DNA from 3 places in the Bacillus sp. Brlt_9 genome. Region 3 is predicted to be linked to each of the others. Evidence: riboswitches for the same ligand, from Rfam matches in the RefSeq annotation. Region 3 holds a riboswitch; each other region holds the start of a gene.
What was found. Region 3 has a riboswitch for S-adenosylmethionine ahead of VF726_RS18035 (hypothetical protein). Riboswitches for the same ligand answer to the same signal wherever they lie in the genome.
Positions count from the first base shown of each region.

Region 1: it holds a riboswitch for S-adenosylmethionine, as region 3 does, so the genes downstream of both, VF726_RS24770 (cyclase family protein) here and VF726_RS18035 (hypothetical protein) in region 3, are expected to answer to the same signal.
Region 2: it holds a riboswitch for S-adenosylmethionine, as region 3 does, so the genes downstream of both, mtnW (2,3-diketo-5-methylthiopentyl-1-phosphate enolase) here and VF726_RS18035 (hypothetical protein) in region 3, are expected to answer to the same signal.

Region 1 is NZ_JAYJLO010000008.1:74,887-82,673, reverse strand. It holds gene VF726_RS24790 (FAD-dependent oxidoreductase) at 1-1,182, shown strand, start outside; partial or broken gene VF726_RS24785 (MFS transporter) at 1,183-1,272, shown strand; gene VF726_RS24780 (nucleotidyltransferase domain-containing protein) at 1,394-2,176, opposite strand; gene VF726_RS24775 (PRK06851 family protein) at 2,296-3,405, opposite strand; SAM riboswitch class I at 3,555-3,667, shown strand; gene VF726_RS24770 (cyclase family protein) at 3,751-4,383, shown strand; gene VF726_RS24765 (hypothetical protein) at 4,411-4,791, opposite strand; gene VF726_RS24760 (S-adenosylmethionine decarboxylase related protein) at 5,054-6,319, opposite strand; gene VF726_RS24755 (DUF2642 domain-containing protein) at 6,557-7,225, opposite strand; gene VF726_RS24750 (spore coat protein) at 7,388-7,787, opposite strand, start outside.
Region 2 is NZ_JAYJLO010000002.1:777,716-785,502, forward strand. It holds gene VF726_RS10380 (GGDEF domain-containing protein) at 1-228, shown strand, start outside; gene VF726_RS10385 (serine hydrolase) at 319-1,455, shown strand; gene VF726_RS10390 (NAD(P)-dependent oxidoreductase) at 1,460-2,338, shown strand; gene VF726_RS10395 (DUF3909 family protein) at 2,344-2,676, shown strand; gene VF726_RS10400 (hypothetical protein) at 2,727-3,002, opposite strand; gene VF726_RS10405 (1,2-dihydroxy-3-keto-5-methylthiopentene dioxygenase) at 3,308-3,820, opposite strand; gene VF726_RS10410 (methylthioribulose 1-phosphate dehydratase) at 3,798-4,436, opposite strand; gene mtnX (2-hydroxy-3-keto-5-methylthiopentenyl-1-phosphate phosphatase) at 4,433-5,092, opposite strand; gene mtnW (2,3-diketo-5-methylthiopentyl-1-phosphate enolase) at 5,089-6,333, opposite strand; SAM riboswitch class I at 6,398-6,503, opposite strand; gene VF726_RS10425 (pyridoxal phosphate-dependent aminotransferase) at 6,568-7,746, opposite strand; gene VF726_RS10430 (carbon-nitrogen family hydrolase) at 7,761-7,787, shown strand, end outside.
Region 3 is NZ_JAYJLO010000004.1:302,286-310,072, forward strand. It holds gene VF726_RS18020 (group-specific protein) at 1-153, opposite strand, end outside; gene VF726_RS18025 (NAD(P)H-dependent oxidoreductase) at 150-725, opposite strand; gene VF726_RS18030 (SWIM zinc finger family protein) at 748-1,137, opposite strand; gene VF726_RS18035 (hypothetical protein) at 1,390-1,647, opposite strand; SAM riboswitch class I at 1,748-1,846, opposite strand; gene VF726_RS18040 (hypothetical protein) at 1,969-2,160, shown strand; gene VF726_RS18045 (YwiC-like family protein) at 2,193-2,915, opposite strand; gene VF726_RS18050 (ECF transporter S component) at 3,099-3,800, opposite strand; gene VF726_RS18055 (ABC transporter ATP-binding protein) at 3,773-5,434, opposite strand; gene VF726_RS18060 (energy-coupling factor transporter transmembrane component T) at 5,407-6,285, opposite strand; gene VF726_RS18065 (DUF4430 domain-containing protein) at 6,308-7,135, opposite strand; gene VF726_RS18070 (DUF4430 domain-containing protein) at 7,192-7,787, opposite strand, start outside.

The DNA.
Region 1 (7,787 bases), on a different contig from region 3:
CAAACATATAAAATCGACTGTAATTTCTCAAATGAAGATTCATATTTATATACAACTACTGATAATGGATTAAGAAATTTATCGAAAGAATATGAAGCCTATCAAAAATTAAATATACCTTGTGACTATGTTCAATCTCTATCGATTCCAATTCCAGTACAATCTGCACTTGTCATGAAAAACCAAGCACAATTCCATCCCCTTCTTTATTTGAAAACACTTTTAGAAAAGTTTGTTGAGATGGGCGGCAAAGTTTATGAACAAACAACAGCTATGGATGTGGAAAAAGGAGATTATTCACAAGTCATTACAAAGGAGGGCCATCGTATCACTTGTGAATATGTTGTCTCTTGTTCACATTTTCCTTTTTATGATGCGAATAGCTTTTTCTTTACGCGTATGTATGCTGAACGCTCTTATGCCCTTGCAATTAAAGCAAAAACAGATTACCCAGGTGGTATGTATTTAAGTATTGATGACCCAAAACGCTCTTTACGCTATACAACAAACAATGGTGAAAAATTAATTTTAATTGGCGGAGAAAGTCATAAAACAGGACAAGGAATAAACACTATGCTTCATTATGAAGCACTGTATTCTTTTGCAGAAGCAACTTTTGGAGTAGACGAGGTTCCTTATAGATGGTCAGCACAAGATTTAATCACGCTAGATAAGCTCCCTTATATCGGACATATTAACGAAAGAAATCCAAATATATTTGTTGCAACTGGATATCGTAAATGGGGAATGACAACTGGAACTGCTGCCGCTCATTTACTGAAGGATTCTATTCTAAAAGTACACAGCCCATATAAAGAACTGTATGCACCTTCACGCTTCCATGCAAATCCAGATATAAAAACGTTCTTCTCCCAAAACATTGATGTTGCGAAACATTTAATTGAAGGAAAAATTGAAACCTCATTACGTAAGCCAGAAGATCTCGAAGTCGGTGAAGGATCTGTCGTACATGTTAACGGGAAGCGAGCAGGTGCTTATAAAGACAAAGAAGGAAAATTACATATTGTCGATACAACTTGTACACATCTCGGCTGCGAAGTTGAATGGAATAATGGTGATTGTACTTGGGATTGTCCTTGTCACGGTTCCCGCTTTTCAATTGAGGGAGACGTTCTTGAAGGTCCAGCAGATCAACCGTTAAAACGAGTTGATAATGAGTAGACAATGCAATACGACTTAGCATGGAATTTTTACTTATTCTCATTTGCGGGTCTTCTTGCAGCAATATCTGTTTTCTTTATTCCTACAAAAGAGACAAAATTGTTTTGTCTACCTGCTGACGGCAATTCATCTCCACCTGAATTGTTGGGTTTCACCCGTAACACAAATCAGATGGAGTCTTCTTGCCGAAAAGGATAAAAAGAGCACAAACTCACTTGTGCTCTTTCTCATATACTGCAAACAACATATCTCGAAACAATGTATTTAAACTCTCAATATCGATTCCTGGTCCCTTTTCAATCCCTTTTACATATTGCTCATAGTAATGAATTTGTTCTTCTAAAAATTGATTCAACACCTCAATTTTTAATCCAATATCTAATTCAGTACCTGCCTTTTTCTTTATTAACAACTGTTCAATTTCATCTAATACGCTACGTTCTAATGATAATTCTGTAATTAACCGATCAAATTCTACAGGTGGTAAAGTCTCTTTCTCCTCTAACCATTTACAAGCTAAAATAGGACGTAATACGTAGAAGTACTTTTTCAACTTTACATTCTCACCTTGCAAAAATTCACGATAATTTTTTGAAGCCATATGTAAGTAATGATATATCGTTGCTTTTGGATCAAAATCCTTTTCACTCATTTGCTGAAGTTGCTCTGGAAAATGAGAGTTTTTTGAATAAAAAATTGGTGATCGAATCCACTCGAGTAAAGCTGGATTTGACTTTGCAAATAGTTGTAATGCCTTTTTAATATCCCATCCGCTTATATCTAAATCATCACTAATCGGATATTCAATTACATCTCGTTTATCATAAATTGATAAATACCATTCTACCGGATGTATATAAACGAATCTAACATCATAATCACTATCTTTCGAGGGAAATCCCCAAGCACGACTCCCTGATTCTACTGCAAATAAAATTTTCACATCATTCTCGTTTTCAATTCTTTCTAGCTCCGCTCTAATTTTCTCTCTCATTTCATACCTCTCCATTTTTTGATTATTTCCTTGGAAATTCGACAAATATACTACTAAGTTTACTACATACTAAAATAGCTGTCAGAAAATTCCCGACAGCCTATCAAAGTTCTTTATTTTTACTTGTTCTTTTCTGTTACACTAACCGCAATTCGTTCAAACTCTTTTTGAATCTCCTCTTTATATGCGTCTACTTTCGAAAAATCCATAGCAGCAATATAAATTCGTTCTAACTTATCACGAACTGATTTTGCTTTCGCTAAGAAAGACATCGCCTCATTCATTTTTGCTTTATATTGAATAGAAACGTCGCGAATTTCGGTAGCATACTTCTCATCTGTCCCTGGTTTCACAATAAGGGCATACATATCTATAATTTCATCACCCTCACGACTCGGAAAATATTCATGTGGTGCAGTGCTATCAAAAATTGCAAACCCTAATTCTCTTACGATAACCATATCAAGACTATTTGGATCAAACCCGCAATGATATACTTCAACTTCAAATCCTTTTTCTTCTGCTGCCTTAGCTAATTTTTTGAGCATTGTTGACTTCCCAGAGCCTGGACGTCCTTTTATGAAATAACGATGTGGTAATCCTTCTGTTAAATTAGGAACAAAATCAACTGCTCCTTTCGGTGTAGCTGCCCCTAAAAAGCGATGTTTCACAAGCGATTGTTTCCCAATTTTATCTGTAAATAATTTCTGAATGAGCTGATCTGTTAGTTCATTTGCTTTATCAAAATTAATATTATCAATATATATTTTCTCCCACTCATCATGTATAACTAATGCCTCGTTAAAACGAGCGTAAGCAGCTTGAAAAGCTTTGCTTGCTTCTGAAACAAATCTTTCAATTTCCACCTTCTGCTTTCTTAATTTATCTGAATCCCAAGCAACACCTAAATTGATATATTCCTCAACAACTCCTGGCATTTTCGGCTCAATAACATGTGGTGATGTTCCATCAACAATTCCTACTTTTAACTTCGGGATAATGACACCATCAACCGATTTGTTATCAGAAGAACAGTGTAAAAATTCAATATCATATCCCTTTTCAACCCATTCACGACCTATTGCCTTAATTAAAGAAGATTTCCCCGTTCCAGGGCCACCCTTTAAAATAAATAATCTGTCTAATCCTTTTAAATTCTCATCATATAAATTATGAAATCCTCTAGCTGTATTGCCGCCAGCATAATAATTCAATACATTCCCTGTCACTGCACTCACTCCTTCGCAGCATTCTATTTACATAAGCTACAATATGCGAGCAACTTTATTTGGGTGAATACCTATTTTGTGTTGCACAGAAAAAGGAAATGAATTACAATTTTATTATCACGAAAATTCCGAACTTTAAATTGAATATGTCTTTATCAAGAGAGGCAGAGGGACCGGCCCTTTGAAGCCCAGCAACCTCAGTTTATATAAACTGAATAGGTGCTAATTCCTGCAAAATGCACTGCATTTTGAAAGATAAAACGTAACTATTGTGTGCAAAACTCATCTTTCTTGATTATGAAAGGTGAGTTTTTTATTTCAAAACATATATTGGAGGTATCTAAAGTGAAAGTAATTGACCTATCACAAACATTTGAAAACAATATGTCCCAATTCCCTGGAACACCAAAAATCAATTTAGGAGCCATTACAAGCGTCGAAGAGACAGGCTATCAAGTTACAGATTTTCATTCTGTCGTTCATGTTGGTACACATTGTGATGCTCCTGCTCATTTCATTTCAGGCGCAACGACTATTGATCAATTACCCCTAGATCAATTTGTAGGCGAAGCGGTTCTTATTGATGTAACTCATGTACAAGAACGAAAACTACCGAAAGAAGTATTACACAACGCTGACATAAAAGAAGGTGATATTGTCATTTTCCATTCCAATCTATCTACTAAATGGAATACAGAGGCGTATGAGAAAGAAGCTTTTTATCTTTCTGAAGAATTAGCTGAGGAATTAGTTCAATTAAAAGTAAAATCTGTCGGTTTAGATTTTATTTCTCCTGATGAGGTAACAACAGAAACATCACCAATTCATCACATACTACTTGGGAATAATATTTATTTAATCGAAAACTTAACAAACTTAGATGCTATTCACACTAAACGTTTCTTCTTCTCAGCGGCACCTTTAAAAATTAAAGATAGCGACGGTGCTTTTGCAAGAGCATTCGCTGTAATTTTTTAAACAAACTATACAAAAAAGCAAAGATCATCATTGACCTTTGCTTCTATTTTTTTTATTTAAATTAAGAAAGAATTGCTCAACACGAGGACGTAACCAAGCTAAATAATCTTTCTCTTTCTTCTTTGTACAAGCTATTTCTTCCCCATCTACCATTCCGACAAGCTCTAGCTCTAACAGTTGCCTCGTAAAGGCTAGTATATTTATTTCTTCGGCTGGATATTCTTCTTTTAATTTCTCCTCAATTTCCCCCAATAAAAAACCGTCACGCATCATTGCCAATGCATCAATCCAAAGTGGCGGCATTTCATATTTTTCTCCTGTAATTGTATCTTTTACAATATAATTCTTTTGCTCTTTTCGAAATTGAATTGTGTGTAAGCATACAGTCGAATTTAATGTTAATTCCATCATACCACCTCTTTCATAATATCTGCATAGAAAAAAGGATGCGCGTGCACCCCTTCTTTTTCTAACACTACCGAACCGTTACATGAATAACAAATCTCATGTCGATATTTTCCTCCATTATAAACGAAGTATTTTATAAAAAAAACCCTTCTTGAAACATTTTATAAAATGTTTATATTTACACAACAAGAACACTTTTCTGAAAAATATTTTCTTCTGCATATTATACTGTTGGTAAAAAATACATACTTTTCACTATAACTTATATCCATCTTACCCGATCATGCAGCAATCCATCTGTAAAATCATTTTCCCCCACTACAAAATCCTTCATATATAAATTTAAATATTCTCCGTACTTACTTTCTGTATTTAATAATAATTCCTCTACATAATAAGCACCTTGCTTAAAGTTATCGAACAGTAAACTACACAAGCCAGCATAAATTCCACATCCCACTTGGAAGTAAGTCGCATTCGTTTTATATTTATGAAAAACTTGACTGCTATTCATCACGTTATACATATATGTCTCGCTATTTTCATAAACGAGTAATACACCGACTAGATCCTCGCCCGCAATCTTTTCTTCGGCTGGATTAAATACTTTACGATTCCAGTTCCATAGATCTTCTACATTCTCTAAATTCTGTCTAATTATATTTGTTGTATACTCGTTAATTCGGTAAAGAAACCCAACTTCCATGTTAAAGTTTTTCCCTAAAATTAAAACTTCCTCATGTGGCATTAAACAACCATAAAACTCTTTCTCTCCCAACTTTACTTTATACTCTGAAGCATATACATCTTCATAAAAATATAGAGGACGATGATGACTCATATACATCGGATAACTCCATATCGCTTCATCTAGAAATCGCTCTACTGCCCATGAAGCATAAAGTGTATGAGGCTTTATAAGTGCTGTATCATTTAAAAATGACGTATCATGTTCTACTATATAGCATGCTTTTGGCTTTTCATTTGGACGTTCCTTCATAAGTTCAACAACCATCCACTGAACAACACCTGGATTCATACCTGAGCCTATAATTGCTTTTGTATTTGTAAATTTCTCTTTTTCCTTCTCAAACCGCGTATATCTTTCCGTAAGCTGAAAGCCAATTAAACTGTCGTCCTGATCTACTGTCTCATTTTCCAAAGCTGAATTAATATAACAAATTCCAAGTTCATTACAACAGCTTAATACTCTGATTGTATCTGCTCCTGAAACATCAATAACAACGCTCGTACCACTTTCTTTTAAATGCTGTTTAAATGTCACTACATCTTGAAGATCTATTTCGGATAAAAACAATTGCTCTTTCAAATTTGGAAACAGCTCATCATAATAAGCCCTATCTTTTTGCTTTATATCAACCAAATGAAATGTAACGTTCTTTATCGCTTCATAAATCGTGTCTTTTTCATTTACTATCGCCTGATTTAAAATTGCTAAAACTGCTTTTGCTGCTCCACCAGCACTACCAAGTAATGTAATCGATAACGAATTCGAAAACTGCTCCACCAACAAAACCCCTTTAATATATTAGTTAAGCAGTTCTCCCTCAAAAAAATAAATTGAATATACGAAAAGATGGCTCGTACATATTTTTTATAATTTTGCACAAGATTTTCTCTTCAACGGTTACACTAACTTATTTATATTCAATTCATTTTCCCCCTCATATCAAAATCGAACTAAACAAATAGGCTCGACCTTTTCTTCTGCATATAAAAGAAAAAGCCAGCCCTTTCAACCAGCTTACGGACAATGGACAGATTTTACATGTTGAATATTTACATACATTTTTGCATCACGTGCTTTTAATATTTCAATATGCCCTTCATTAATCTTCGCCATCTTTCCGATTTTATTAGATTCCTCACCTAAATCGAACACCATGATTTTGCCAGACATTTTAATAAGTTGTTCTTCAAACGTTCGAGCTAACGTAATATTTAATGGATTTACGGGGAGTTCGTTTTTATTGAGGGCGTAAGGCACTTGATTTTCTTTATACGGAATTAACCATTTCAAATGCTTTAAAGATATATATACTGTTTTGTAAACTGGGCTATAAAAAACAATATAATCGTTCATTACACTTGTAACATATCCATGTATTGGGGCATTTCCAGCTACATAAATTTCTGTAAAAATCCCTTTAGAAGTACTTAATACTTTCCTCAAAGAAATTGAAGGAGATTCTCTCTTAATTACAGAATCCACATCTGGTTTTGAGATTTCTTCATCAAATGGTCTTAAAAATTTATAATATTGTACATGGTATAAAGATATATATACGTAGTCTTGTCCATTGTAAAGAACAACGATATCATTTCCTACGTCTATTAATACTCCTTTAAATCTTTTTTCGCCAACTAATTTAACATATATATTTTCTCCAATATTTTTGTTTAACTCATTCATCTATATCCTCCTTCCTATGAATTTCTTCTTTCCTGTCTTCCATTTCTAAAAAAATAATCAGGGCAAAGTTCTGTCTTAATAGTAAGTAATTCCTTTTCATACTATCGAAATAAGAAATTGTTCTTCTCTTTCCCTCATAATGCCCCTCTTATTTATTAAACATTATTTATCTTCATTCTTTTTACATTTAACTACTTGACTCACACTCTTAATGTGAGACTTAATTACATAAATAACTTCATCGCAGTTTACTAGTGTAATACAATCATGGTGTACCTCACTTAATAAACCTTCCACACATTCTGGACCGCCACGATTAATTTTTACCCATTTATACTTCAAGTCTTTTAATATATCTAAAAAAGTATCCTCATCAGAGCAGAAACATGAACTATAGCAATCGCCACATTTACTTTCTTTCACTTTCTTAACCAGACTCTTCACATGTTTCAACTGATAATAAACTAATTCACCATGAGGTAACTGTAACGTTAAATAATCTTTGCCTAACGATACGAGCTCACCCACTCGACTTTCTGGTCCACGAAGGTTTACTTTTACA
Region 2 (7,787 bases), on a different contig from region 3:
ACGAATACAGTAGAAAAAGAAGCATTTCAGGTTGCGGAATCATTACGATTTTTCATTGAAACAAAGCAATTCTCAGGAATCTCGAAATTAACAGCGAGTTTTGGAGTTGCATTATATGAAAAAGGGATCACAAGAGAAGAATTAATGCAACGCGCGGATATTGCATTGTATGAAGCGAAAAAAAATGGGAAAAATCAAGTGTGCATATATAGAAAAGAAAAAAAGTGATTTTTCGCAACAAATTGTTGCGATTTTTTTTTATTGTTCGATAATAGAATGTGAGGGGGATTTTGAACGAAGGAATTATGGAGGAGCAACATGATAAAAAAAATAATGACAATGGCTTCGCTGTCCGCTTTAGTTTGTGGTGGAGTATACTATTTTTTCTATAATCCCAATATAAAGGAAAGCACTGTATTAACAACTAAGGTGAGTCCTACTATTGAATCAGAAGTACAAGAGAATATAGAAAAAAAAGAAGGACAACAAATTGATTATGCTAGTATATCTCAAAAGTTAGATCAATATTTAATAGGAAAGCAATTTAATGGAACAGTTTTAGTAACAGATAAAGAGCGTGTTATATTGAATAAAGGATATGGGTATGCTGATGTTCAAAATAAGATAGAGAATACGCCTCAAACAAAATATCGTATCGGTTCTATTACGAAAACAGTTGTGGCTACATCTATTTTACAGATGCAGGATCAAGGGAAGCTAAATATTCAAGATAATGTAAATAAATATATTCCTTCTTTTCCAGTAGATAAAAATATTACTTTATATCATTTGTTAACACACACATCAGGTTTACCAGAAAGCGGAAAAGGGAAAGTGAATGCTGCTTCTCGTATAAACTTAGTAAATTGGATTGGAATCCAAAAATTAGAATTTCCACCAGGCGCAGGTTGGAGATATACAGATTATAATTATATGGTGCTTGCCTATATTATAGAAAGCATATCAAAAAAGCCTTTAGGAGATTACATAAAGGAAAATATATTTACTAAAGCAGAAATGCATGAATCTGGTATGGGCAATATGGCTCAGGGAGATCAACATTTTACTAAAGGATATGTAAAGAAAGAGAATGTACTTGAACCTGCACAAAAATTGTTAATGGATTGGTTATACGGATGCGGTGAGATGTATACGACAGTTGGTGATATGAAGAAGTTAGATGAAGCGATTATAAATGGGAAACTTCTTTCTGAACAAAGTATACAAGCGATGTTTTCACCTTCAACAGAACGAAAATATGCATTTAGTTTTTACATATATCCGGATTATTTTCATAATCATGGTGTACTATCTGGTTGGAACACTTTCAATAATTTTAATAAAGAAAAAGGCACTTTTGTTATTTTATTTTCAAATGTGAAAAATAGTATAGATGATGATTTTAATAATGAGTTTCGAAAGATGGTAAATGATTTATTAGAACAAAGGGGATGAGAAAATGGAACGTAAAAATGTATCAATAGGTTTCATCGGTATTGGTGTAATGGGAAAAAGTATGGTGCGTCATTTAATGCAAGACGGCTATAAAGTATATGTATATAATAGAACAAAAACGAAAACAGATTCTTTAGTGCAAGATGGTGCAAATTGGTGTGATACACCGAAAGAGTTAGTAAAGCAAGTGGATGTTGTAATGACTATGGTTGGATATCCACATGATGTAGAAGAAGTGTACTTTGGAATAGATGGAATTTTAGAGAATGCAAATGAAGGTACGATAGCAATTGATTTCACGACATCTACACCAACATTGGCAAAACGTATTAATGAAACTGGTAAAAGTAAGAATGTATATACGTTAGATGCACCTGTATCTGGAGGAGACGTTGGTGCGAAAGAAGCAAGACTCGCAATTATGGTCGGTGGAGAGAAAGAAATATATGAAAAATGTTTACCGTTATTTGAAAAACTAGGAACAAATATTCAGTTGCAAGGGCCAGCTGGAAGTGGACAACATACAAAAATGTGCAATCAAATTGCAATTGCCTCTAATATGATTGGAGTATGTGAAGCTGTTGCTTATGCGAAAAAGGCTGGATTAGATCCTGATAAAGTATTAGAGAGCATTTCAACGGGAGCAGCAGGTAGCTGGTCATTGAGTAATTTAGCTCCTCGAATGTTAAAGGGAGATTTTGAACCAGGGTTTTATGTAAAGCATTTTATGAAAGATATGAAGATTGCTTTAGATGAGGCTGAAAAATTGCAATTACCAGTACCAGGTTTAAGTTTGGCGAAGGAATTGTATGAAGAGCTAATAAAAGATGGGGAAGAGAATAGCGGAACACAAGTGTTATACAAAAAATACATAAGGGGGTAAATGAAATGGATCTTCAAAAATTTGATGAGATGATTGATGCTGTGCAACGAGCAGCTTGTATACAAATTAATGAAAAGCAAAAAGAAGCTTTTAAACAAAAATATGATTTTGAACCGGAATTCGAATATGGAAAAGATGAAAAAGGGCATTACGTTATTCGAACTTCAAAAAAGATGCTGGAAGAAATGGAATTTTATTTGGCATTGAAATATGATCGAGATGGAGTTGACCTTTATATGCAAGCAGAGATCGATGGTATAAGTCACGTATCTGTTAGCTATAGTAAAGATGCCCTGCATTTACAAGAATTGTTTCAATTTCTAGAAGAAAATAAATAAAAGTCCTCATGTGAGGACTTTTATTTATTTAGGTATACTTAATTTTATAATTATAAGCTAGAAGCACGGCGGCAACGTTCAATTGGGAATGGAATCACTTGCGCGGTGTGATTAGGACCAAATTGTTTTGTACGAGCATGGCGTATTATATAAAATGCACAGAGAATTGAAACAGGAATAGCACCGAACAAGCCAAAAAATAAAGCGCTTACACAAGATGCGACAAAACCTAAAACACCAACTTCTAACTCTTCCATAATAGCTCCTAAAATAACAGGAAGTGCTCCACATGTAACCCCTAGTATAAGTGCGATAAGTAAACTCATGATTCTCCCCCTCTGTTTGCGATATTCTTTTCCTTCTTAGTTAATTGTAGTATATCATATACAAAACAGAATTTTCAGAAAAAGTTCAAAAAAAGTTCAATAAATGTTCAAAAAGTATTAAAAAATATACTTGAAAAATTGAAGGGATAGATTGTGTTGAACGGAAGGGAACATACAGTTAGAGCCATAAAAAATCAGGCTTATTTCATTTTTGAAATAAGCCTGTTCCATAGGAGGATGTATATATGTAGAGTGAATAAAAGGTTGGAAAAGGGGATCCAAGACCTTTTATTCAACTGACTACCTTAATAGATTGGAACCCAGCCTTCAGTTGTAACAAAAATACGAATAGCTACAACTTGACGATCATCTTGCAAGGTAAAATAATGTCTCGCATTTTCAGGAACAGATATGAGATCGCCTGGCTCAAGTTCAACGTCAAAGAATTTTCCATCTTTTCCTTCAATGGCAAAGATGCCATGGCCACTAACAATAAAGCGAACTTCATCATCAGTATGATGGTGTTCTTTTTGGAAATTAATTAATAATTCGTCAAGGTTAGGTGTGCTATTTGAAAGTGAAATTACATCATGTGCTTTATAACCTCGGCGCGTTGAAACATCAGCGATTTCTTTTGAAAACACAGCTAATATTTCAGCTTTGTTTTCATCTGTTAAAGAATAATTTTCACTTAAATGAGTAGGAAGCTTAGAGATGTTCCATTTCTCATATAAAACACCTTCCTCTTGTAGAAATTTACATACTTCCACCTCATTTTCAATGCGAGTATTTACTTCATGAATACGAATTTGCGCCATTAGAAACGCCTCCTTGAATTGATAATAGTTTTATATGAAATTGGAATAAAAACTCATAAGCTTCTAATCTTTTCTTTGTATCAAAGCTATCTCGGCCCCATACGGTAATACCATGGTTACGGATTAATACTGCTCCCGAATCGCCCTGTATATGCTTTCGGAAGTTTTCTCCAAGCGTTGGGATATGGGCATGGTTTTCGATAATAGGAATGTTAATTGTTGCACCTTCTTCCCAAATATCAAGAGCTTTAATAATTTCTTGATTTTGAAGGGTGACTGCATCACTATATAAATTTGTGATGACATTGTTATCAGTTGTATGAACATGAAGTACGCATCCGGCATTCGTATTGTTATAAATATGTGTATGCAATATTGTTTCTGCTGAAGGACGCAATTCAGTCTCTAATACGGGAACCCCTAGATGATCTACTAATATAAAATCATCTGGAGTAGTTTTTGTTTTATCTTTACCACTTGCTGTAATGAGAAAAGTGAGTGGTTCATGACTAACCTTTATAGAAATATTACCACTCGTTGCAGGAAACCAATTTCGTATTGTTAATTCTTTTTTTATCTCGCTTAAGTCATACCATTGACGAAAAAGTTGTTTCATAATTTCACCTCCAACAAACGTTTTAATGCATATTCAACATCGTAAAATGTTTCAAAAGGTGTATAGGCGATACGATTCTCTTCACACTTTGTAATAAGGAAGTCACGAGCAAATACTTTATCAGCTTGTTTCGCAGCTTGTAAATCGGTAATGGAATCTCCAATTACAATATGGAAGTCATTCGTATCACTTAATTTACGGATTAAAGATGATTTACATAATCCGCAATGATTTTGACAATGATGATCACAAGGATGAGGCCAATTAACGGTAATGTATTCACTTGAAAAATCTGTTTCATTACAGTAAATTTGCTCTTTTGGAATAAGTCCTTGCAAGAGTGGATAGACGAAGAAATCCATTCCACCTGATATAACATAAAAAGAAATGTTATTCTCATTTACAAATTGTATAAATTCATGAAAACCACTACGGATTTCAGCAGTCTCTATTAAAAATTGAATAATATCATCGTGTAGATTAGTAGGTATTAATTGAAATAATTGAGAAACACCTTCTTGAATAGATAGATCTTGTGATAATATTCTATTCTTTACTTCTTCAGCTTCTGGTGGTGCGAATTTTTCCATAATGGACATAATGTTATCATTATTTGTAATCGTGCCATCGAAATCACAAAATACTTGAATACTCATAATTTCACCTCATGAGAGGGATTTCCCCATATTTGTAGTGCACTATGCAAATTTATGTCATCTACTTCATGAAGAGGTATATTTTGCAAAGTAGCATCAATCGCAGTACGGAAAGCTTTCCCGCCGCCCTGCGCCCCATTCGGATGTCCGTGTATCCCGCCGCCAGCATTAATAACAACATCTTTACCGAAATCTCGTACAATAAAGGGAACGAAACCAGGGTGAATACCAGCAGATGGAACAGAGAAGCTCTTCTTGAAAAATGCATCGTCTTCAGTTAAATATGTTGAGATAGCAAGGGCTTCTTCTTTTTCTAGCGCAACACTCCCGTATGGAGAGGGGAATAATGAAAAGTCAGCGCCAGCATAACGTAATAGCTTTCCGAGTAATAATGGAGATGAAATTCCATATAACTTGGATGCTGAGTAAGCACCACTTACAGCAGGGTGTGCCATAATAGGAACCGGGATTTCATCATCTTCTGCAAGTGATTGTAGTACATCTAGTCCGTAAGCAAATACGTTAAATAATAGAATATCAGCCCCAGCTTGCACTGCACGTTTCGCATTTTCTTTTAAATCAAAAGTTCGTCCTGTTAAATTTACGGCATATAACGTTTTATGCCCGTATGTTTCATATACGGATTGTAAAACTTCTTTTCCAGATGCAATGCGTTTCGTAAGTGGTGTTAATGTATTCTCAAATAATATCTCATCATCTTTTACGATATCTACACCACCACTTGCTTGATCGCGTAATTGCGTTTTTAAATACCCAATATTTCGTCCAATCATCCCTTTAAAAATACTCATTAAAAGAGGACGTTCATGCACTTGTAAAAGGTTTCGAATACCATCTATGCCGAACTTTGGGCCAGGAAAATGTTTTTTTAACTCGTCTGAAAAAGTTAAATCAATTAATTTCACTTCGCCATCAAGTGATAGCTTTCCGAATGTAGTTGTTAAAATTGCTGGTAAGTCTGGACTGAAATTTAATAATGGATATTCGATTTTAATAATCCCGCGTTTTACTTTTTTACGTAAATACAAATTGGTATGTTCGTGTTCAGCTAATTCCTCAACATGAATGACGTTGCCTTTATGCTGTTTTAATTGTTCTTGTAATAAATGTGGTAAATGTGTCCAAGAGCCAATTGTTAAACCGAGTGCAATTTGCTCAGCCTTTTTTTCTAAGTTATGTGAATCATCATGGATTAAATATGTCGCTATAATTCCGCTCATTGTTATAACCTCCTAGTTAAATAAAAAAACCTCTCAGCTAAGGAGAGGTTTTTTTACAACCAGCTCCTTATCTGTCAGCGTAATGCTGCGAGAATTAGCACCGTGTCTACAATTGTAGATCGGTTGCCGGGTTTCGTCGGGCTCGTCCCTCCACCTGCTCTTGATAAGAAGTATTTAGAAATGTTTAAATTTTTAAGATAACTGAATTTTGTCAGATATTTTTCATGTTGTCAATTACTTTTTGAAAAAATTCAATTTATCAATTCGATTAATGGCTTCTCGTAATCTATCTTCTGTATGCAAGAGACCAACACGGACATACCCTTCGCCATGTTCACCAAATCCAACACCAGGAGCAACTGCAACATGTGCTTTTTCTAGTAAAATATCAGCAAATTGCTCAGAGGTATACCCTTTTGGAACAGGAAGCCATGCAAAGAATGATCCTGTTGGAATGTCTACATTCCAACCAATTGAGTGACAAGCTGAAATAAGAGCGTTTCGTCGAGATTCGTAACTATTTACAAGGTCTATTACGCAAGACTGTGAACTTAATAGTGCTTCGCGGGCAGCATCTTGAATTGCACCAAAAATACTAACATACATATGATCTTGTAATAAGTTAATGGTTTCAATGACACTTTCATTCCCTACTGCAAAAGCGATACGCCACCCAGCCATATTGAAAGTTTTCGATAGAGTATAAATTTCAATTCCTGTATCTTTGGCACCGTCTGCTTGTAAGAAACTCACGGGCTTTTGACCATCAAATCCAATAGCGCCGTAAGCAAAATCATGAACGACTAATATATTATGTTTATTAGCAAAATGAATGGTTTCATCAAAGAAATCTTTTGATGCAGTAGCACCGGTCGGATTATTTGGATAGTTTAAAAACATTAATTTTGCACGCTCGGCAATAGAGTCATCAATTTTCGTATAATCGGGTAAAAAATTATTTTTTGCAATAAGCGGCATTGTTTCAAATTGTGCTTTTGCTAAAGCAACTCCTGATAAATAATCTGGATAGCCTGGATCTGGAACGAGAATCGTATCACCAGGGTTTGTAAAACAAACTGGTAATTCTACTAATCCAGCCTTTCCGCCAAACAAAATAGCAACTTCTGTTTTTGGATTTACTACTACATCATATTCACGTTGATAGAATGTTGCCACGGCTTCTTTTAAACTTTCATGTCCGCGAAATGGCGGATATTTATGATGAATGGTCTTTTCTGCAGCATCTTGTAACGCTTTTACGATATGCTGCGGTGTTGGTTGATCTGGATTACCTTGACCTAGATTAATAACATCGTGACCAGCTGCTACGACTTTGTTAACTTTTGCAACAAGTGAAGCGAAAAATTGTTTTGGCAATGATGTTACTATCTCAGAAGGTTGAAATAATTTCATACTTTCCACCTCTTTTGAAAGTTGTTACAATTCTAGTGACA
Region 3 (7,787 bases):
AATTCCTCTTATCAAGTAGTCATTTCTTAACTCTATTTGAATTTGCTGAAATGTTTCGCTACATTTTTTCAATTGAAGTAAGCATGTAATATACGTTCGCAAAAGTTCATTATCATACCCACAACAGTTTATAATACGATCGATTTCATTCATAACGTACGAGCCTTTTCTTCTATTTGTAATAACCACTTTTCCCGCTTCTCTCGTTTACTCGTTTTCACAGATTGAAAAACAGATCGTTTTATATCGCGAATGCCGCAAAAACGTAAAACTCCTCTTTTCATCATAATCCAATCTGCTGATCGATATAATAGGGCGACGTACCATAACGGTGAATCTAACGTATTAATTACCCATGCCTTCTTACCTTTCAATAAGCCTTTCGGCAGGGCCCCTTCATATTTATAAGCAAATCCAGCTACGAAAATGCGATCAATAAATCCTTTTAAAATAGCAGGCATTCCCCACCACCATATCGGATATATAAAGAGAAGCGTATCTGCTTCTTCTACTAACGTTCTGTACCGAGCTGTTTCTTCTTCATGTACTAAATCACGCCTTTTCTTCTCTTCATTAAATACAAGGACGGGATCAAATTTTTCTTTATATAAATCAAGTACTGTAACCGAATGATTTGTTTCTTGTAATCCTTTTTGCACATGCTTTAATATCGCTGCGTTAAAACTGGAAGTACTAGGATGAGCGTATACAATTAGTACATTCACTACAAAACAACTCCCTCTATAGTTAAAGTTTCCCCTTATTTAACATCTTTTCTACAATTTGCACGTTTTTTGAGCTTTGTAATAAACGATTTAATACGGTAAGTAACTCTTCCTTGTCTAAATCTTTCAGTTTCTCTTTCACCGTACTCTCACCAGCACTTTGAATATCATAAACAACTGCCGCCATATGCTTACAATAGTTTTCATATGGACACTCGCAGCTACTTTCCGAAAAATCCTCGAGTTCTATCACTACTTCATAATTTCCTGCATTACCAGTCACAAACGCAAATACTTTATTATTATGTATTTCAACATCTTCTACATGTCCTTCTTCATAATATTCATAACCTCTATCAATAATGTGTTTCGGAATATACCTATATAACTCTTTTAATAAGTAAGCGTACATAAAAACACCTCTTCCTTTAATTCCCTTTTGACTTCTAGAGCCACTGCATGTTATTCTAATAACTGTCAAATAGCAAGTCTATATGACAAACGACTGACACCTATTCGGCGAAGGTGTCTCTTTTCATTTGCAGCCGATATGAAGTGCCTCTTTCAGGCACATTCAATCTTTGACACTACACACTCAACACCATTCCCTGTATCAGGCTGCTTAAGCAGTCTTTTACTCTACATACTTCAAAAAAAAGAGAGCTTAGCTCCCTTTTCTCGCCTTATAAAATACCCCTTTTTCATTATAGAGATATTCATCAGCTAATGTAATTTTCCCATCCAGTTTCAGTTCATCTAATAGTCTTGACAAATAAAATTGATGTAACATCTTTTTCGTGAATTTTCCTTCATGATGCGAAACGATATGTTCTTGAATATCTAACAATGATATTGGCTTATCTTGCTCTATCATATATTCATAAACTGTACTACGCAGTTTTACGTATTTTTCGAGTGTCACAGTACTTCGCAACCCCTTTCTTCTTAATATAAATTTTCGTAATCGGTTTTTTTGCAATAAAAAAACCTCTCCGATAAGAAGAAGTTACGTATATATCTTCGTCTTATCTCCCAGAACAAATATGTTCTGCTGGAATTAGCACCTGCATCGCGGTTGCTGGGTTTCATCGGGCCAGTCCCTCCACCTCTCTGGATAAGAAAATATTCACTTAATTCTTACTATACGTAATTTCATTTTAATTGTCAAACAAATATAACAAATAATATTTTCTTCTTTACTGCTCATACTATACATATATGAATATGCAAGGAGGATTATGAAATGCACGAAAATGCTCGCGGATATGTACAAGATTCATTTCAATCATTACAAGAAGCAAAACATTGTTTAGAAGCAGCACTACAAACTGTTGAAAAAGATTTTAATCGCGCACGTATTGAACAATCCCTTTATGCGATCGAACAAGCTATTCAACGCTGTGATTACACCGTTCACATTTTAGAACAAGATTGAAAAAGCTTCCCATCATAAGGTGGGAAGCTTTTTCAAATGGCATACTTCATAATTATTACCGTGATGATTAAAAAATATACAGAATTAGCAATTTCTAAAATACCTACTTTTATAATAGAAATCTTTTTGCCGTACAACATAATGGCTCGAATGACACTCGGTATAAAAATAAGGGCGCACCACGGATTGATAGCAAATACAATGATTGTTAATAGAATATGATAACCCCATGATATAAAACGATACTTCGGGTTATTTTTCTCACGAATCATCGTTTTCACATAAAACGTACTTCCTAAAAAATATAAAAATGATATAAGCGCAATAAATAATGCTGTTTTATCTATAAGTTTCATTGAAAAATAATAACTAACTAAACCGCCAATACAGAAAACAATAATCGCACTAATATCATTTAGTAACGCTCTTTCATTTTTTTGACGAGCGTAATACATATTTACTATAAATAATGGGATCATTACTGCTACGAATAAAAGAATGCGCCATTCATATAATAGAGAAACCACCCCAAATATAAATGCGATGATAAAATATACAATTGCAGCATGTAAAAACTCTTTTTTTCGTCTTTGCTTTATGTACGTAAGAAATGGATACGTAGCTAAATAGATAAAGAACCAAGCTAAAAACAATGGAATATGATACATAGTAGGTTTCCCAAGTATGACACTTAATAGAAACGGTATTACGAGCATAGCCCATGCACCGTGTTGCTTCGGAATAACTAACTTCATTAACTATACACCTCCTCTTTGAAAATAGTTCTCACCTATTATTATACAAATAATTTTATATAGTAACGGATATATATTGGACTATTTTTTGACAATAAAAAATGCTCCTTACAATATGTAAGAAGCATGAAAGAGGCAAACGAATATGTAAGTCGCGACCCTACCTTATATGAGTATGCTTTTCTATGCCATGTTATGCTTATCTAATATGCCATATTTCTTTTTGAATCTCGTAAGAATCGTAATCCAAGACGTACTAAATAATAGTAAGAAAATAACATTTGAAATTGCATGGCTCAAATCGAAATAAAAACTTGCAACATAGTACGCGACAACTGTTTCCCACGTTGCTTCTTGTATAAAACCGAGAAGCCCCCATAAGTTCATAATCCAGCCAAATAAAAATCCAACAAATAATCCGTATAGAAGTCTTCCCCATAGCTTTTTCATTAAAAATGTATTACGTAATAATCCAGCTATAAAACCAATCATCCCCCATGAGAACATTTGCCACGGCGTCCACGGACCTTGCCCTAAAAAAATGTTAGATACGATAGCCGCTGTTGCACCGATCATAAAACCAGTTTCACTTCCAAATACAATTGCAGAAACGATAATAACAAAAGAAGTTGGTTGTACACTCGGTAAAATAGAAAATGGTACGCGGCTAACTGCTGCAATTGCCGCCAATACGGCAACGAGAACAATTTCACGTGAAACAAACGCCTTTCTTTCAAAGCGGATATAGAAAGGTATCATAATAACAACTAATAAAAACAAACTACTTAACATGTAATAACCATCCATGATAAGTGTAGTAAAGAGTAATGTGCCTATTATTACTGCAAAAATGCATATTATGAATGCAACATATCGTTTGGACACGCTTCGTACACATCCTCCCACGTTAATGCATATGGCAATTCTTTTCGAATGAATCGATTAATAGATGTTGTATAAAAGAAGTTACCACTAAAAAATTCTTTCGGTGCATCATTCATAATGACTGCTCCGTCAAATAACATCATACATTGATCAACGTATTTCGCTGCAAACTCAATATCATGCGTTGCCATTACAATTGTTGTACCTTCTTTTTGCAGCTTCCTAAATAGCTCTCCTACTCTTTCTTTCTTCCACGGATCTAGCCCCTTTGTCGGTTCATCAAGTAATAATAAAGTCGGCTTTGATAATAACGTTGTACATAACGCGAGTAGTTGTTGCTCTCCCCCGCTACAATCATGCGGGTGGCGTTCTTTAAGCGAATATAACCAAAACTGTTTGAGCATATTTTCTGCTATTTCTTTTCCTTGTTCTCCGTATAACTCTCGTGCACGTTCATACACTTCTTCCCACACGGTATCAAATGTAAAATGATAGTACGGATGTTGTGATACATACCCGATCCTTTTAAACCGTTCTTTCGAATCAATTTTATGTATCACTTTGCCGTTCCACTTTACTTTCCCTCTTCTCGCTTTTTGTAATCCAGCTAATATCGTTAACAGTGTAGACTTCCCTGTACCATTTTTCCCAACGAGAGCTACCCATTTTCCTTTTTCAATCGATACAGTTAAGTCTCGTAAAATAAGTGGACTACTTTTTTCATATTGGAATGAAATATGCTCTGCACTTAAAATAACTTCCCGCTTTTCACTTTGTGCTATTGGCTCATTCACATATGATATATCTGAAAAGTTATTCAATTTCATTTGCGCTTCTCGCACTGTAAACGGAATATCTTCCGCGTTCCATTCTAAAAACAATCTTGGAATTTGCGGAATAAATGGACGGAATTTTTCAACTTCCCACATGTTCGCTATAACCGTTTTAGGATTTCCATCATACACGATTTGACCATTATTCATACAAATAACGCGCGTAGCAAGTGGTATTACTTCATCTAAACGATGTTCACTTAAAACGATTGTTATTCCAAGTTCTTCGTTAATACGTTTTAACAATCCTAAAAATTCTTTCGCTGCAATTGGATCTAACTGCGCTGTTGGTTCATCTAATAATAATAGTTTTGGCTGCATAACTAGTACGGCAGCTAAATTGACAAGTTGTTTTTGTCCACCAGATAACGTATGAACAGATTGGTGCAATAAATCTTGAAATCCTAAGAAGCTAATGAGCTCTGCTATTCGTTTTTGAATAATATGTGATGGTAATCCAACATTCTCTAAAGAAAATGCTAATTCTTGAATGACTGTATCCATTACGAGCTGATTTTCTGGATTTTGAAATACCATACCAATTTCTTGTGCAGATAATAGATCTGGTACTTCCTCTAATAAAACGTCATCATAAAAAATTTCTCCTGAACGTGTACCGATCGGAAGTAACTCCTTTTTAAAATGTTTTAATAAAGTCGTCTTCCCAGATCCTGATCCTCCAGCAAGTGCAATAAACTCTCCTTTTTGAATAGAAAGAGAAATATGCTGTAACGCATATTCGTTTTCATCAGCATATACAAATGATAAATTGTTTATTTCTGCATGCGCCACCATAGCCACTCCCTTCCTTCCATTATAATTGGTAGACTAATAAACATCATAAATATGCCAAACATTATTCCATCATATTGCTGAAATAAAATAGATTCAACTTTCGGATAGATAATTAATTTTCCTCCGCCATAATTATTAAAGATGACCGCGGCTATGAATAGAATCGTTAAATAACTGAGTGTATACCAATCGCGTCTTTCCATTCTATATCGAATATACGTCGTACGCTTCGTTACACCAAATCCACGAGCTTGCATAGAATCTGCCGTTTGCAGTGCATCTTCTAACGAACAAATTAATAATACTTGCAGCAATTGCATACCATTTTTCACGCGTTCAATAATGGAACCTGCATCAACTTGTACACCTTTCGTTTTTTGGACGAGTGTAATTTTCTGTAATCGCCTAATAAACAACGGCACAAACCTCACTGTAATCATCGTTAACAATGCTACTTTCGGTGAAATTCTAGAAAACAAATATAAAAATTTATGACTCGAAATAATATCATTATACGAAGCAAACGTAAACATAATCGCAACTAGTAATAACCCCATTACTACTCCAAACATGATCGCCTCAAGCTTAATACGACTATCACCTAACCAAAACAACGTAGTTCGACCTCTATGCGTTAATAACGAATTAAATAAAATGACCATAAAAAAGAAAACAATTGTGCTCGGTAACATTTTTCTTATCTTTTCGCTATTCCCTTGCATTATATTTAACATAACGATTAATAGTATCGCTCCAATTAAAAAAAGAGGATGAAGACACATCATACATAGTATCATCACCCCGATATAATAGAAAAAATTCACAAAAGGATGTAAAGAAGAAAAACTTATTTTCATAGTCCTTTACCGAATGCCTTTCTTATTTTAATACAAACACCCACTCGATTGTATCTCCTGGTTTTACTGTAGCTACACCTGCACTATAGTTTGGAAACGCACCGTTCACACGATATTTCCATCCACTAGTAGCCGTAACATCTTTTTCATATAAATCATTAATACCTTTTACATAAATATCACCTTTAGAACCCATTGCATCAACATCTAATCCCGTACGCTGCAATACTTTATACACTGTATCGCCTTCTTGTACATCCATCTTTTTCGCACCTAGTAAGTATCCTTCATTACCTTTTACTGAGATAGTGACTTGTTTTGCTTTAGGTTCTGGTACTGGGTCTGGTTTTTTCGGTTCAGGAGTTGGTATTACTGGCGTCGGTATCGTTTTCTCCTCTTTATTCGGATCAATTTTTTGCTCCTGCTTCGGTGTTTCTTTTGGCTGATTTACAACCTTCGCTTCTTCTTTTACTTCTGGTGCTTTCGGTTGTTGCTCTTGTTGTTTCTCTTCTTGTGCTTTTTGCTGTTCTGATTGCTTAGCAGCAGGCTGTTCCTGAGGTTTTTCTTCCTTCTTTACTTCCGGTTGTGCCTGTGGCTTTTCTTCTTTCGGTTTTTCTTCTATTTTTTGCTCTTGCTTCTCTTTCTGCTCTTCTTGCTTATTTTGCTCTTGTTCAGCTTGTTTTTCCTCCGGTTTTTCTTCCGGTTTCGCTTCATCTTTTTTCTCTTCTTGTTTTGCTATCTCTTCTTGCTTTGGTTCTACTTTCTTCTCAGGCTTTACAGCTGCCTCTTCACATCCGGCAAGTAGCCCAAGTGAAAGCAGTAAAGAAATAAACCACTTCATCTTACTCATGTTGTCTCTCACCTTTCATAAGAAAATTAGGAGCAAATGATTGCTCCTAATTTTTGTTAAGCTGCTTTACGTCTCCATAATACATATGCAGAAGCAATACATAATACACCCATACCTACTTCTGTCGCTGCACTATGAGAAGATGCTCCTGTTTTTGGTAATGTGCTACCATTTCCGGATTTTTTATTTTTAACCGTTTCGTTATCAACAACAACTTTTAAATTGTCATCTTTCGTTTCTTGTTGTACTTGTTTTTGTTCTTCCGGTTCTTCTGTAACTTCTTTATCTACTACATTATTCTCCGGTTCAACAATCTTTTCTGGCTGTTCAATTGGTTTCGGTTTAATTACTTCACCAATGACTACATTCGACCAATCATAAATAGATTTCCCAAGTTCTTTAAACTGAATTAAAGCTAATAATGCTTGCTCTGTCGCCATTCCACTACCATTTTGATCACCTGGTAACCATTTAAATTCACCATTTGGAAGTTGATATGATAATAGATTTTGCACTGCCTTATGTAGACGATTTTGATCTACATCTTTCACAAGTGATAATCCAATAATTGCTTGCGCAACACTATTAGAATTTTCTTGTCCATCAGCAGAAAAACCACCATTGTCTAACTGTTCTTTATATAAATAAGCAA